4 regions of the Exiguobacterium sp. s57 genome follow, and region 4 is predicted to be linked to each of the others. Evidence: riboswitches for the same ligand, from Rfam matches in the RefSeq annotation. Region 4 holds a riboswitch; each other region holds the start of a gene.
What was found. A riboswitch is a leader RNA that binds a small molecule or an ion and turns the genes downstream of it on or off. The one in region 4 is predicted to bind S-adenosylmethionine.
Positions count from the first base shown of each region.

Region 1 (3,140 bases), on a different contig from region 4:
CATACAATCCGACTTCTTCGTCTGAAATATTTGGTTTGATAAATCCGACACGCATCCCGACCGCTTGCCTCACGTCGAGACATGTCACGTATGGGGGACCGACCGGTGTCTCGAGAGTCGCCGGATCCGATTCATCCTCACCGCACATCGATTGTAAGGCGATGACCGCATCACGAAGCGTCCTCGCCATCGGTCCTGCCGTATCTTGAGAACGTGAGATCGGGATGATTCCGGAGCGGCTGATCAATCCGACGGTCGGCTTGATCCCGACGATGCTGTTATGGACACTCGGATGAACGATTGAACCGCTCGTCTCGGACCCTACCGCAAGAAGAGTGAGGTTCGCCGCGACCGCAGAAGCCGACCCCGAACTTGATCCCCCGACATTTAACGCGTCGCCATATGGGTTCATCGTCTGTCCACCGACGGCACTCCATCCGTTCGGCATATCTTCCGTTAAAAAGTTCGCCCACTCGGACAGGTTCGCTTTCCCCAAGATGATGGCCCCGTCAGCCCGTAACCGTTTGACGAGCTCGGCATCTCGAGCGGCGAAATGATGTCGCATCGCGGCAGCACCTGCAGTCGTTCGCATCAGACCGTTCGTCTCGATGTTGTCTTTGATTAAGACAGGAATACCGAGTAGCGGTTTGCGTACTCCTTTTCGGTACGCCCGGTCTGCCGCCTCTGCCTCGAACAGGGCGTCCGGATTGACTTGAATGACGGCGTGAAGCCGTTCATTATACGCTGCAATCCGCCCTAAATAATAGGCGGTCACGTCTCTCGCCGTGAATTGTCCTTCTTTATACCCACGATGTGCACGTTCAATCGTCAGTTCATGTAATTGGATTTGTTCCATCATACATTCCTCCTTTATCTCTCCCCTTTATTCGTGCTCTACGTCTGATTTCCTTTTCGTATCGCCAAGTCGATGTGTTCTTGTTACACTTAAGAAAAAACAGGAGGTTCCTATGACACGCTCCTATGTCTTTGTGTTGCTGGCTGTGTTCGGTCTATTTTTCTTACAGCTATACGGTGAAAATGTGCCTTATGGTACACTCATTTCCATCGCGTTGATTGGATTCATCATCGTCTTGACTGTTTTTCAGTTGAAACGAAAGCCGAATCATTGACGGATGTATTTTGAGGGTGGTATGATGCTCTCACCAACTACATATCGATATCAAGAGTGAACGAGAGATCTGGCTCCGCGACTTCACAGCAACCTGCCTTAGGCAAGGTGCTACGACCAGCAAGGGAAACCTTGGACGATATGACGAAAGCGCTCATGTCATCCGACGTGAGCGCTTTTTTGTTGAATGACGATTTGGAGGGAACGACAGAATGGAAAAAGCAACATTCGCAGGCGGCTGTTTTTGGTGCATGGTGACACCATTTGAGGAATTACCAGGGATTGAAGGCATCGTATCCGGCTATATGGGTGGACAAGTCGACAATCCGACATATGAACAAGTAAAAACCGGGACGACGGGGCACCTCGAGGTCGTTCAAATCACATATGATCCAGCATTATTCTCGTATGAACGTCTCCTTGAACTGTATTGGATTCAGACCGACCCGACCGATGACGGTGGTCAATTCCAAGACCGGGGACCTCAGTATGCCCCAGCTATTTTCTATCACACGGAAGAACAACGAATCGCTGCTGAGGCGAGTCGCGATGTGTTGGCGGCAAGCGGGCGCTTCACGGCCCCGATCGTCACGAAAATCATTCCAGCGACGACGTTCTTTGCCGCAGAAGACTACCATCAGGATTATCATAAAAAGAATCCGAAGCATTATAAGGAAGACCGAGCCATCTCGGGACGTGACGAGTTCATCGAGGAGAAGTGGACTGAAACCGTATAACGGTCATCACACGCGAATTTTAGCATTCGCGTCTTTTTATAAGACCAATAATCGGGAAAAGGCTACTAATGGTTCATACATCCGAAAAGGAGGACTCATATATGAAAACAAGTACGAAACTCATCATCGGTGTGATCGGAGTAGCCGTGATCGCCATCGCCTGGTGGCTGATCTCCCCACTATTCTTAACCGAGACGGTCGATGAAGGATTGCCGCCGACAGCAGTCGAATCACCAACTCCAGAGGAAGAGGAATCAGATCAAGAGACGTCCGAGACACCGGAAGCACAACCGAGTCCAACCGAAGTAGCGGGTGTGTTCATGGACGGGGAGGAAAATTATGAGACGACCGGGACGATCCGCTCGGTCGAGGCAGAAGACGGGACATATCTCCGATTTGAAGAGTTCGAGACGACGAACGGTCCAGACTTATTTGTCTATTTGACAAAACCAGGTCAAGAGACGACCGAAGGCGTCAGTCTAGGGGCTCTAAAAGGGAATATCGGGAATCAAAACTATTTGGTCCCTGCGGATGTGAATCTAGAGGAGTACAACACAGTTGTCATCTGGTGCCGTGCGTTCAGCGCGACGTTCGGGACGGGAGAACTGACTGGAACAAGTGAATGAATTGACTGCAGGGCGGCTGAATGAATCGGCCACCCTCTTTTCATTTGAAATCGGCTAAAAAATAAAGACCAATCATCCAACATCAATTGTGTATATGCTATCATATATGTAAATAAGTGTAATTCAATTGAGGAGATACGATTATGGAACAGACTGTGTCACAAACGTACAAACACTACTTTTGGAAACGTTTCTTTCTATTTTTCATTCCATTGATGGTGATCGGCATACTATCCGAACCGATGATTATTCAGAATCCATTCGAAGAGCTCGAAGACTATGGAGCATTTGTGTTTTTCTTGGCAATTTATATCCTTGTACTCGGTGGATGGGCAGCGTTTATGACGTCGATGATGTGGCGGATCAAACAATTCAAGTTGAAAAAGTAATCGATATGGTAAAGTGTGGAACTTAGTATAAGGCTGAAAGAATCACTGCTTGTTCAACCGTTGAGAAGACGGGGTAGCCTGACCAGATTTCAATCAATAGGTCGGATCATTCGGGGATCCCCCACCTTAAAGCAAAGCTTAGGCGGGGGTCGTTCAAATAATAGTTTACCTACTCCCTCAACTGCCCTTTTTCAAGATATACATATGGTAGCGCGCATTGAATTCCGGATAGTCTGTATAGCGGTCATCAAGTATTTCC
Region 1 covers NZ_JACSKR010000001.1:489,764-492,903, forward strand. The annotation lists gene KNO98_RS02500 (amidase family protein) at 1-856, opposite strand, end outside; gene KNO98_RS02505 (hypothetical protein) at 969-1,130, shown strand; SAM riboswitch class I at 1,175-1,274, shown strand; gene msrA (peptide-methionine (S)-S-oxide reductase MsrA) at 1,342-1,866, shown strand; gene KNO98_RS02515 (DM13 domain-containing protein) at 1,968-2,492, shown strand; gene KNO98_RS02520 (hypothetical protein) at 2,636-2,881, shown strand; gene KNO98_RS02525 (class I SAM-dependent methyltransferase) at 3,059-3,140, opposite strand, start outside.
Region 1: another riboswitch for S-adenosylmethionine. It lies ahead of msrA (peptide-methionine (S)-S-oxide reductase MsrA); the one in region 4 lies ahead of KNO98_RS11490 (Na+/H+ antiporter NhaC family protein).

Region 2 (3,140 bases), on a different contig from region 4:
CATGTATCTCGTGGATTGAGAACAGTACTCGGTACACCTTCGATGGCTACTGGAATCTCGACATTGAAAATGTCATGTTTCATCGTTTCGACATCACGAAGCTGTCCATTGATTGCCGCGTTGACCATCGCGCGCGTATAAGCGAGTTTCATACGTGAACCTTCACCGTATGCACCACCTGTCCAACCTGTGTTGACGAGATAGACATCGACATCATGTTTTTCAATCAATTGACCGAGCATATCCGCGTAACGCTCTGGTGCGAGCGGGAGGAACGGTGAACCGAAGCAAGTCGAAAACGTCGCTTGTGGTTCTGTGACACCGCGCTCCGTGCCGGCAAGTTTTGACGTATAGCCAGACAAGAAGTGATACATCGCTTGCTCTTTCGTCAATTTGCTGATCGGTGGCAAGACGCCGTACGCATCTGCCGTCAAGAAAACAATTGTATTCGGATGACCTGCGCGTGATGGGAGCATCGCATTGTCGATGAACTCAATCGGATATGCCGCACGCGTGTTTTCCGTTAAAGAAATGTTTTTGTAGTCTGGTGTTCGATCATCGTTTAGCACAACGTTTTCAATCAATGAACCGAATCGAATCGCATCATAAATTTGTGGTTCGTTCTCACGTGATAAATTGATTGTCTTCGCGTAGCAACCGCCTTCAATGTTAAAGATGCCGTCTGGTGACCATCCGTGTTCATCGTCACCGATCAAGTGACGCTCAAGGTCAGCCGAAAGTGTCGTCTTCCCAGTTCCCGACAACCCGAAAAAGAGAGCCGTTTCGTTCGCATCATTGACATTTGCCGAACAGTGCATCGATAACACGTTTTGTTCAGGCAACAAGAAGTTCATGACGGAGAAGATTGATTTTTTGATTTCACCACCGTATTCTGTTCCCCCGATCAGAATTGTACGTTTGGCGAATGAAACGAGAATGAACGTCTCTGAGTTTGTCCCATCGACCGCAGGGTCTGCTTTATAACTCGGTGCATAAATGACCGTAAACGGGTCGAACGCACCTTTCGTCGGCCATTCACGTAAGAAGAGTTGTTTAGCGAATAGACTGTGCCACGCATACTCTGTGATGGCACGAACGGGTAAGGTGTAGTGTTCATCCGCGCCAGCCGCAGCTTCAAGATAGTAGAGCTTATCTTTCTTCTCTAAGTGATTGAGTACTTTTTCAAGAAGTGCTGAAAACTTCTCTTCAGCGATTGGTTGGTTGACCTTCCCCCAATCGACAAGGTTGTTGCTGACTTCATCTTGTACGACGAATTTGTCTTTCGGTGACCGTCCGGTAAAAGCACCGGTGCTGACAGATAATGCCCCGTCTTTTGTCAGTACACCTTCACCATTTTGAATGGCTTCTTCTACCAGCTCTGGAACCGTCAAGTTCCGTAACATGTCGGTACCATTAATTAATTCTTCGATTTTCAGGAGCGTTGTCGCCATCCTGAATCCCACCTTTCCCCTAAATAGATGTGGATGAAATCCGCATACTTCCGCAATCAAGATTAATTAGTATGACATTTTTAATTATATGTGACACACTAATTAAAAACAAGCATTTCTTCTCTATTAAGTAAGCGCTTTCTTACAAGGATAGTTTAACACATTCTCTTATCACAAGGTGTTAAAAAAAGAAACGAAATAAAAAAATGGTTGACGATTCACAAACAGAAATGTTTAGCAAGTCTGTGAAAAAAATACGAATTCGTTCAATTCCCTTGACATAATCGGATGTCATTTATATGATGGTTTTCGTAACGGATACTCTTATTCTGAGCGGTGGAGGGAACAAGGCCCTACGAAGCCCAGCAACCGTCCGACATGAAGTCTTGTGCGGAAAAGGTGCTATCCTGAAGCGAAGCCATTAGCTTCGAACGATAAGAGGGTAAGGAAGAACGATTCAACCTTTCCCCATGTATGTCATCGGGGGAGGTTTTTTTCATTACCGTCCCAAAGCAACGCGTAAGGGGAACGAGTACCGTCCACATATCACCCTTATTATAGGAGGTTTTTTGAATGTCAAATTTGAACCGTCGACTTTTTACTTCAGAGTCGGTTACTGAAGGACATCCAGACAAAATTTGTGATCAGATTTCTGACTCGATTTTGGATGCCATTTTAGCGGAAGACCCGAATGCCCGTGTTGCGGCAGAAACGTCTGTCACAACAGGTCTTGTACTCGTAGCTGGTGAAATCACAACGTCAACTTACGTGGATATCCCGAAAGTTGTCCGTGAAACGATCCGTGAAATCGGATACACACGTGCGAAATATGGTTTCGATGCTGAAACATGTGCAGTCTTGACATCGATTGACGAACAATCGGTCGATATCGCGCAAGGTGTAGACCAAGCCCTTGAAGCTCGTGAAGGTCAAATGACTGAAGAGGAGCTTGATGCAATCGGGGCAGGAGACCAAGGTCTCATGTTCGGATACGCAACAAACGAGACACCTGAACTCATGCCCCTCCCAATCTCGTTGGCACACAAGTTGTCACGTCGTCTTGCGGAAGTACGTAAGAACGGTACGCTTGAGTACCTCCGTCCGGATGGGAAAACACAAGTAACGGTTGAGTACGATGAGAATAACAACCCTGTTCGTATCGATACAATCGTTATCTCGACGCAGCATGCAGAAGAGATTACACTCGAGCAAATTCAAGAAGACTTGAAAAAATATGTCATCGAAGCAGTCATTCCGGCTGAACTTATCGATGCTGAAACGAAATACTTCATCAACCCGACTGGTCGCTTCGTAATCGGTGGACCACAAGGGGATGCAGGTTTGACAGGACGTAAAATCATCGTCGATACGTACGGTGGATACGCTCGTCACGGCGGTGGTGCATTCTCTGGTAAAGATCCGACAAAAGTTGACCGTTCAGCGGCATACGCAGCCCGCTATGTAGCGAAAAACATCGTTGCAGCAGGACTTGCGGATAAAGCGGAAGTACAACTCGCGTATGCGATCGGGGTTGCACACCCTGTATCAATCGCTGTCGATACATTCGGCACTGGAAAATTGAGCGAAACAGAACTCGTTGAACTCGTTCGTGAGAACTTTGACCTCCGTCCGGCAGGTATTATCAAAATGCTCGACCTTCGTCGCCCGATCTACAAACAGACAGCAGCT
Region 2 covers NZ_JACSKR010000001.1:865,745-868,884, reverse strand. The annotation lists gene pckA (phosphoenolpyruvate carboxykinase (ATP)) at 1-1,451, opposite strand, end outside; SAM riboswitch class I at 1,773-1,892, shown strand; gene metK (methionine adenosyltransferase) at 2,025-3,140, shown strand, end outside.
Region 2: another riboswitch for S-adenosylmethionine. It lies ahead of metK (methionine adenosyltransferase); the one in region 4 lies ahead of KNO98_RS11490 (Na+/H+ antiporter NhaC family protein).

Region 3 (3,140 bases), on a different contig from region 4:
ATAATCTGCCATTTCGTCGCTCCCATCGACTCTGCCGCCTCGATGACCCCTCGGTCCACTTCGCGAAGCGCAAGTTCGACCATTCGAGCATAGAACGGTGCCGCGCCGATGATGAGCGCCGGAAGCGCCGCCGTCGAACCGAGCATCGTATCGAGTAAGAACAGCGTGAACGGGATGAGTAAGATAATCAAAATGATGAACGGGATCGAACGGAACACGTTGACGATCGCGCTGACAAAGACGTAAATCGGACGATTCTTCAATAATAGCGATTCGTTTGTAATATAGAGAAGCAAACCTAAAGCGAGTCCGATCAAAAATGTCGCGACGCCTGCGACGAGCGTCATATACAACGTCTCCCATGTCTGTTCCATCATGATTTGCCAGTCTACGTTAGGAAACATCGCTTTCCACCTCCACTTCTACGGATTGCGAACGAATCGATGCGATGGCGCGTTCGATTTCACTTGCTTCCCCAATCAGTTGGATGAATAGCGTACCGAGCGCACCGACTTGTGATTGTGTCACGTTCCCGCCGATGATGTTGAATCCGATGTCATGTGTTTTAAGAACGTCAGACAAAATCGGGTGCTCTGCCGTCTCGTTCAAGAATTTCAATTTGACGACTTGACCGCTCGGGTACCGTTCCTTCAAATGTTCGAACGTGAGCGACAAATCGTCGACTGCTCCGATTTGTTTGACGAACTCTTTCGTGATCGGTTGTTTCGGATGTTGGAACACATCAGAGACTTGACCCGTCTCGACGACTTTTCCTGCTTCCATCACGGCGACTCGGTGACAGATCTTTTGAATCACGTGCATCTCATGCGTGATGAGGACGATCGTCAATCCGAGTTTCTTATTGATGCTGACGAGCAGCTCGAGAATCGAATCCGTCGTCTTCGGGTCGAGTGCACTCGTTGCTTCGTCACAGAGGAGCACCTCTGGATTTGTGGCGAGGGCGCGTGCGATCCCGACTCGCTGCTTTTGACCGCCCGATAATTGTGACGGATAGCTGTCCTCGCGACCGGCCAATCCAACGAGTTCGACGAGTTCTTGAACCCGACGTTTCCGCTCATTTGCCGGAACCCCAATCAGCTCGAGCGGAAAACTGATATTTTCTGCGACCGTACGCGACCATAGAAGGTTAAAGTGTTGGAAGACCATCGAGACGTTTTTACGGACACCTCGTAATTCTTTCGGGCTGAGTTTCGTCAGCTCGCTCCCGGCAACTTCGATTTCACCGCTTGATGGTGATTCGAGACGATTGAGCAATCGGATGAGCGTTGACTTCCCTGCCCCCGAATATCCGATTATTCCAAAAATTTCACCGTGATCAATCGTTAGTGATACATCATCAACCGCCTGGACACGACCATTTTTCGTATCGAACCATTTGGCGACGTTTCGTAATTGAATCAATATATTTCCCTCCTGACAACAAAAAAAGCGCACACGTTTGAGCAAACGTGCGCACTTTATCGTACGGACAACGATTGCTCTCATCTTTCAAGGTTTTCACCTTGCTGGAATTAGCACCATTTCGGATTACTCCGCGGTTGCTGGGCGTCATAGGGCCAGTCCCTCAGCCTCTCTTGATAAGAGTGTTGTATATTCGATTAGCTTTATCATAGCGACAGCTTTTTCTGCTGTCAAATCCTTTTTTCAAAAAAATAAAAAAAGGTGCCGTCCGAGGACGACACAGAACGTAGCACCTTGAGTCACGGAAGGACAGCCCATAGATGAGAATCTTTTGCCCGTTCAAGATTTCCACCCTTACATGGGGGAGATTCACCAATCACCACTCAATCTTAGCTTGGACCGTGCGATTATACGAAACGTCTCTCTTCGCTTGATTTTTTTGGGGGACAATCGAAGGGAAGACTGACGTGTATTCGTGTAAAGTGTAGCAGCGGCTTCGCCAAAACGTCTTGATGTCGGGAATATCGCGTCCTATTTTGTGTTCAAGTAAGATGTTGTAACGAATATACCATTCGTGAACTTTCTGTGTCAACTGATTATTTAAAATTTTCAGATTATTCTAATGTTCCTCTCTTACTTTACGAAAGAGAGGACATGTTGCACATTGTGAAACGCGTAAAGACGATCCCGCACCTTGCCGTTTTCAAGCTTCAATAGTGCAGGAACACTCATCACCTGATACGCTTCGAGCTCTTTCGGAATATAGTTCGCATCCCGCTTTTCAATTTTAATTTCAGGGTCGACCGCTTCGACGACCGTCAACATTTTCTCCGCCACAGCGCATGTACCACACATCGGGGCGTATATATATAAGAATCCGTCTGTAATCATTCTTCTCACCTCTCTTGTCATTATAAGGGTCGATGGATTCCCATTCAAAAATCGTGCTTTGGTGAAATTTCAGAATTTTTCAATGATTCACTTGACTCTTTCTGAAGAGAGGAATAATATGGGCTTTAACTTTAGCACTTTTGTACATAACAGCAAAGAAGAAGGATAGGTGAATGAATGATGACGGAACAAGCAACAAGTACGATGAAGCATTTCACGATGAACGTCTTGAATGGTCTCAGTCTGGCGATTTTGATCGCCCTCATCCCGAGCGCGTTGCTCGGCGAATTAACAAAAGCCCTGCTCCCTTATCTCCCATCTCTTCAATTCATATTGGATGCGACGTCGATTGCGATGCGACTTCTTCCGGCTATTATCGGACTAGCTGTCGCCATGCAATTCGGACGATCGACTTTAGAGGCAGGAACGATCGCGATTGCAACCCATGTCGGTAGTGGTGCCGTTCGAATTGACGGCGGTGCGTTTGTGATGGCCGGCATAGGGGACGTGATCACAGCCGGTGTGACCGCTGCGATCGCCACGTTTCTCGTCATGAAACTCGCTCCCCGTCTGAAGACGTATACGGTCATCGTCATGCCGATGACCATCATTGTCGTCGCAGGCGGGATTGGTGCCTTTTTACTTACATACATCTCACAAATCACGACGTATATCGGCTTACTCATCATGACGATGACCGAGCTACAACCGGTCCTTATGGGAGTCTTGATTGCGATGGCCTTCTCTCTCATCATCGTCTCACCGATTTCGACCGTCGGAATCGCGACGGCCATTAGCCTCTCCGGGGTTGCGGCCGGTGCGGCGAA
Region 3 covers NZ_JACSKR010000001.1:928,213-931,352, forward strand. The annotation lists gene KNO98_RS04745 (methionine ABC transporter permease) at 1-404, opposite strand, end outside; gene KNO98_RS04750 (methionine ABC transporter ATP-binding protein) at 394-1,422, opposite strand; SAM riboswitch class I at 1,500-1,605, opposite strand; gene KNO98_RS04755 (thioredoxin family protein) at 2,056-2,313, opposite strand; gene KNO98_RS04760 (PTS sugar transporter subunit IIC) at 2,494-3,140, shown strand, end outside.
Region 3: another riboswitch for S-adenosylmethionine. It lies ahead of KNO98_RS04750 (methionine ABC transporter ATP-binding protein); the one in region 4 lies ahead of KNO98_RS11490 (Na+/H+ antiporter NhaC family protein).

Region 4 (3,140 bases):
TTGGGCTGGTCTTGGTGCTCCATTTTTAGAAGCAATCTTCCCTTTTCTGCCACTCGTCTTAATCATTTCTGCGAATGCGGCGACATATGGCTTTTTGTTAGGTGTTCTCTTGTCGTGGATCGGGAGTCTTCTCGGAACGATTGTCGTCTTCGCGGCCGTCCGGTACATCTTCCGAAAACCGATGACACGATGGCTTGAGAAGCATAAGACGGCGGTATATTGGTTAGAACGAATTAATCACATGAGCCCGATTTCGCTCGGGTTCTTATATTCACTCCCGTTCATCCCGGTCAGTTTGATTACCTATTTACTGGCGCTCATCCAAATGAAGCTCCGTACGTTCATATTAGCAGCGGGATTTGGTAAACTGCTCGTCGTCGTCATTTTCTCTGTCATCGGAGACCAGTGGGAAGAATTTATTCAAAGCCCGTTTCGCTTGTCGATGCTCGGTCTGCTCTTAGTCATACTATGGGCCATCAGTCGAGGACTTGAGGAAGTGCTCAAGCGACGGGCGTTCAAGAAACGGAACGAGCAATTGAAACAAGAGATGGTGACCAAACGACAAACACCCCTTTGAGAAAGGGGTGTTTTCGCTTATGACTGTTTTTTAAAGCGCGGGAAGTTGAAAGCAATGGCAATCCCTCCGCAAATAAAGAGGAGGAACGGATAGAACATGAACGGGACGAGGTCAGGCGATGCCGTCTCCGTCAACTCTGCGGCAATGAGGAGTTGTGCTCCGTATGGGAGAATCCCTTGTACGCCGCACGAGAAGATGTCGAGCACGCTAGCAGACTTTTTCCGTTCGATGTCATATTCGTCTGCGATGTTCGCTGCAAGCGGTCCGGCTACGAGAATCGAAATCGTGTTGTTCGCCGTCGCCACGTTTGTCGCACTGACAAGACCGGCGATACTCCATTCAGCACCGGCCCGTTTTTGGATGCGTGACGTCAAGGCATCACGTAAATATGCGAGACCACCGTTATGTGAAATGAGTCCGACAAGTCCGCCCATGAGTAACGTCAAGAACGAGATTTCGGCCATGCCGATCATCCCGTCCGCAATGGCTGTCACAAACGCTGTCACAGATAAGCTTCCGTCAAGTAGACCAATGATACCCGTGAGCGTAATCCCACCTAACAAAACGAGAATGACGTTCAGTCCTGTTAACGCTAGTCCGATCACCGCGAGATACGGAATCAGTTTATACCACTCAAATGCAGCGACATCGACAGTCGATTCACCGTTCGATAAGACGGCGAGTAAAATGGTCGTGATGATCGCGGCCGGTAACACAATCCAGAAGTTCGTTCGGAACTTATCACGCATATTCGTCCGTTGTGTCCGCACAGCAGCGATGGTCGTATCTGAGATGAACGAGAGGTTGTCCCCGAACATCGCACCCCCGACGACCGCTGCCGCAGCGATGGCGACGTTGACACCACTCTCTTCATGTATACCGAGTGCGATTGGTGCAAGTGCCGCGATTGTACCCGTCGACGTTCCCATCGCCATGGAGATGAAGGCGGCAATGACGAAGAGCCCGCTCAAAAGAAGCGATGGTGGTAAGAGAGTCAACGCAGCGTTGACCGTTGCATCGATGGCGCCGATTGATTCAGCGACGGTTGAAAATGCGCCGGCCAGTAAGAAGATAAAAATCATAATGATGATTCCCGGATTGCCGGCTCCTTGAGCGATGCGCTCGACGGTTTGGGTAGCATTTCCTTTTGTCATGAATGCTGCAACCATCAAGGCGATGATGGCCGCAACGAGGACCGGAAACTTATAAAAGTCCCCGTAATAGACACCCGCTCCGATGAAGAAGAGTAAGAAGACGAGCAACGGCAAGAGTGCCCATTTATTTGCTGTTGGTTGTTCCAAAATAATCACCTCACTAAAAATAAAAAGGACCTTCTTCTAAGAAAAAGGTCCTTCGTGCGAAATACCCTTTTCATCTTTCGAGCATACGCCCGCTGGATTTGGCACAGGTTACCCGCTGCCGAGACTTCATAGGGCCAGTCCCTCCGTCTCTCTCGATAAAAAGTGAATCTATCCAATTAGTAAACACGTTCCCTAACGTACATGTTTCGAATCCGCTTGTCAACTTAAAAACTCCCCAATTCGATGTGAGAAAGGGGAGTTTACGTCGTTAAATTGTTGAAGTGTGCCACGCGGTTACGTCCTGCATATTTCCCACCGACATACAGCGCACGGTCTGCGTTTCGAATCGTATCATCTAGACGCTTATTTCCAAACGCTTCAATCGTATCGACTCCAATCGACGTGGTCACAGAAATTTCGTGTTGGTCGACACAAAATGGTTTTGCTTCGATTTGGTGACGAATGCGCTCTGCGACTTCAATCGCTTGGGTCATATCACACTGGTTGAGGAGTAAAATGAATTCTTCCCCGCCATATCGTGCGGCAAAATCATCTGTACGAAGTACTTGTCGAATTCGTCGCCCGAATTCTTGTAACACGTGGTCACCGACTTGATGTCCATACGTATCATTGATTTTTTTGAAGAAATCAATATCGAGCATGGTGACCGAAATCGGATACATCGAGATATCGGATATTTGTTGAATCCCATATTCATAAAATGCGCGTGCATTTGCGAGAAGCGTCAAACTATCCGTCCGGCTCTCGGTATAGAGACGGTCTCGTTCATGACACCGACTGATGGTCCGATTGAACGACTTTAAGAGTTTGATGATTTCCTGCTGAATGATTTTTGGATATCCATAAACCGGCTCGCCGGTCATGACAATCCATGTACGAATTCCTTCTATTTCTTCCGAGCGGACAGAGACGAAGCTATGATAGTCATTATGGAAAGCATCGGAAAGTGAGGCATCCCATTCAAATCGCATCTCATAGTCGAGGACGGGATCATTCGGTTGACTAATGTCGAGTAGTGCGTATACGACTGGTCGATCGATTGGTTGACGTGTCTTCAAATCAAAGTAGAGTATACGATCGAACAATCTGAACTCGACATATCCTTCATCGTAGTGATTCAATTGTTCACACTGACTTAAAAAAACTTCGATGGCTTGCGCCTCACTCTGTGACAAGGAGACGGTTTCTTTTGCTTCATCGTATTGTTCGATCAACGATTTGAATGCATCTTGTCGCTCTTT
Region 4 covers NZ_JACSKR010000004.1:257,192-260,331, forward strand. The annotation lists gene KNO98_RS11485 (TVP38/TMEM64 family protein) at 1-577, shown strand, start outside; gene KNO98_RS11490 (Na+/H+ antiporter NhaC family protein) at 595-1,878, opposite strand; SAM riboswitch class I at 1,946-2,040, opposite strand; gene KNO98_RS11495 (GGDEF domain-containing protein) at 2,139-3,140, opposite strand, start outside.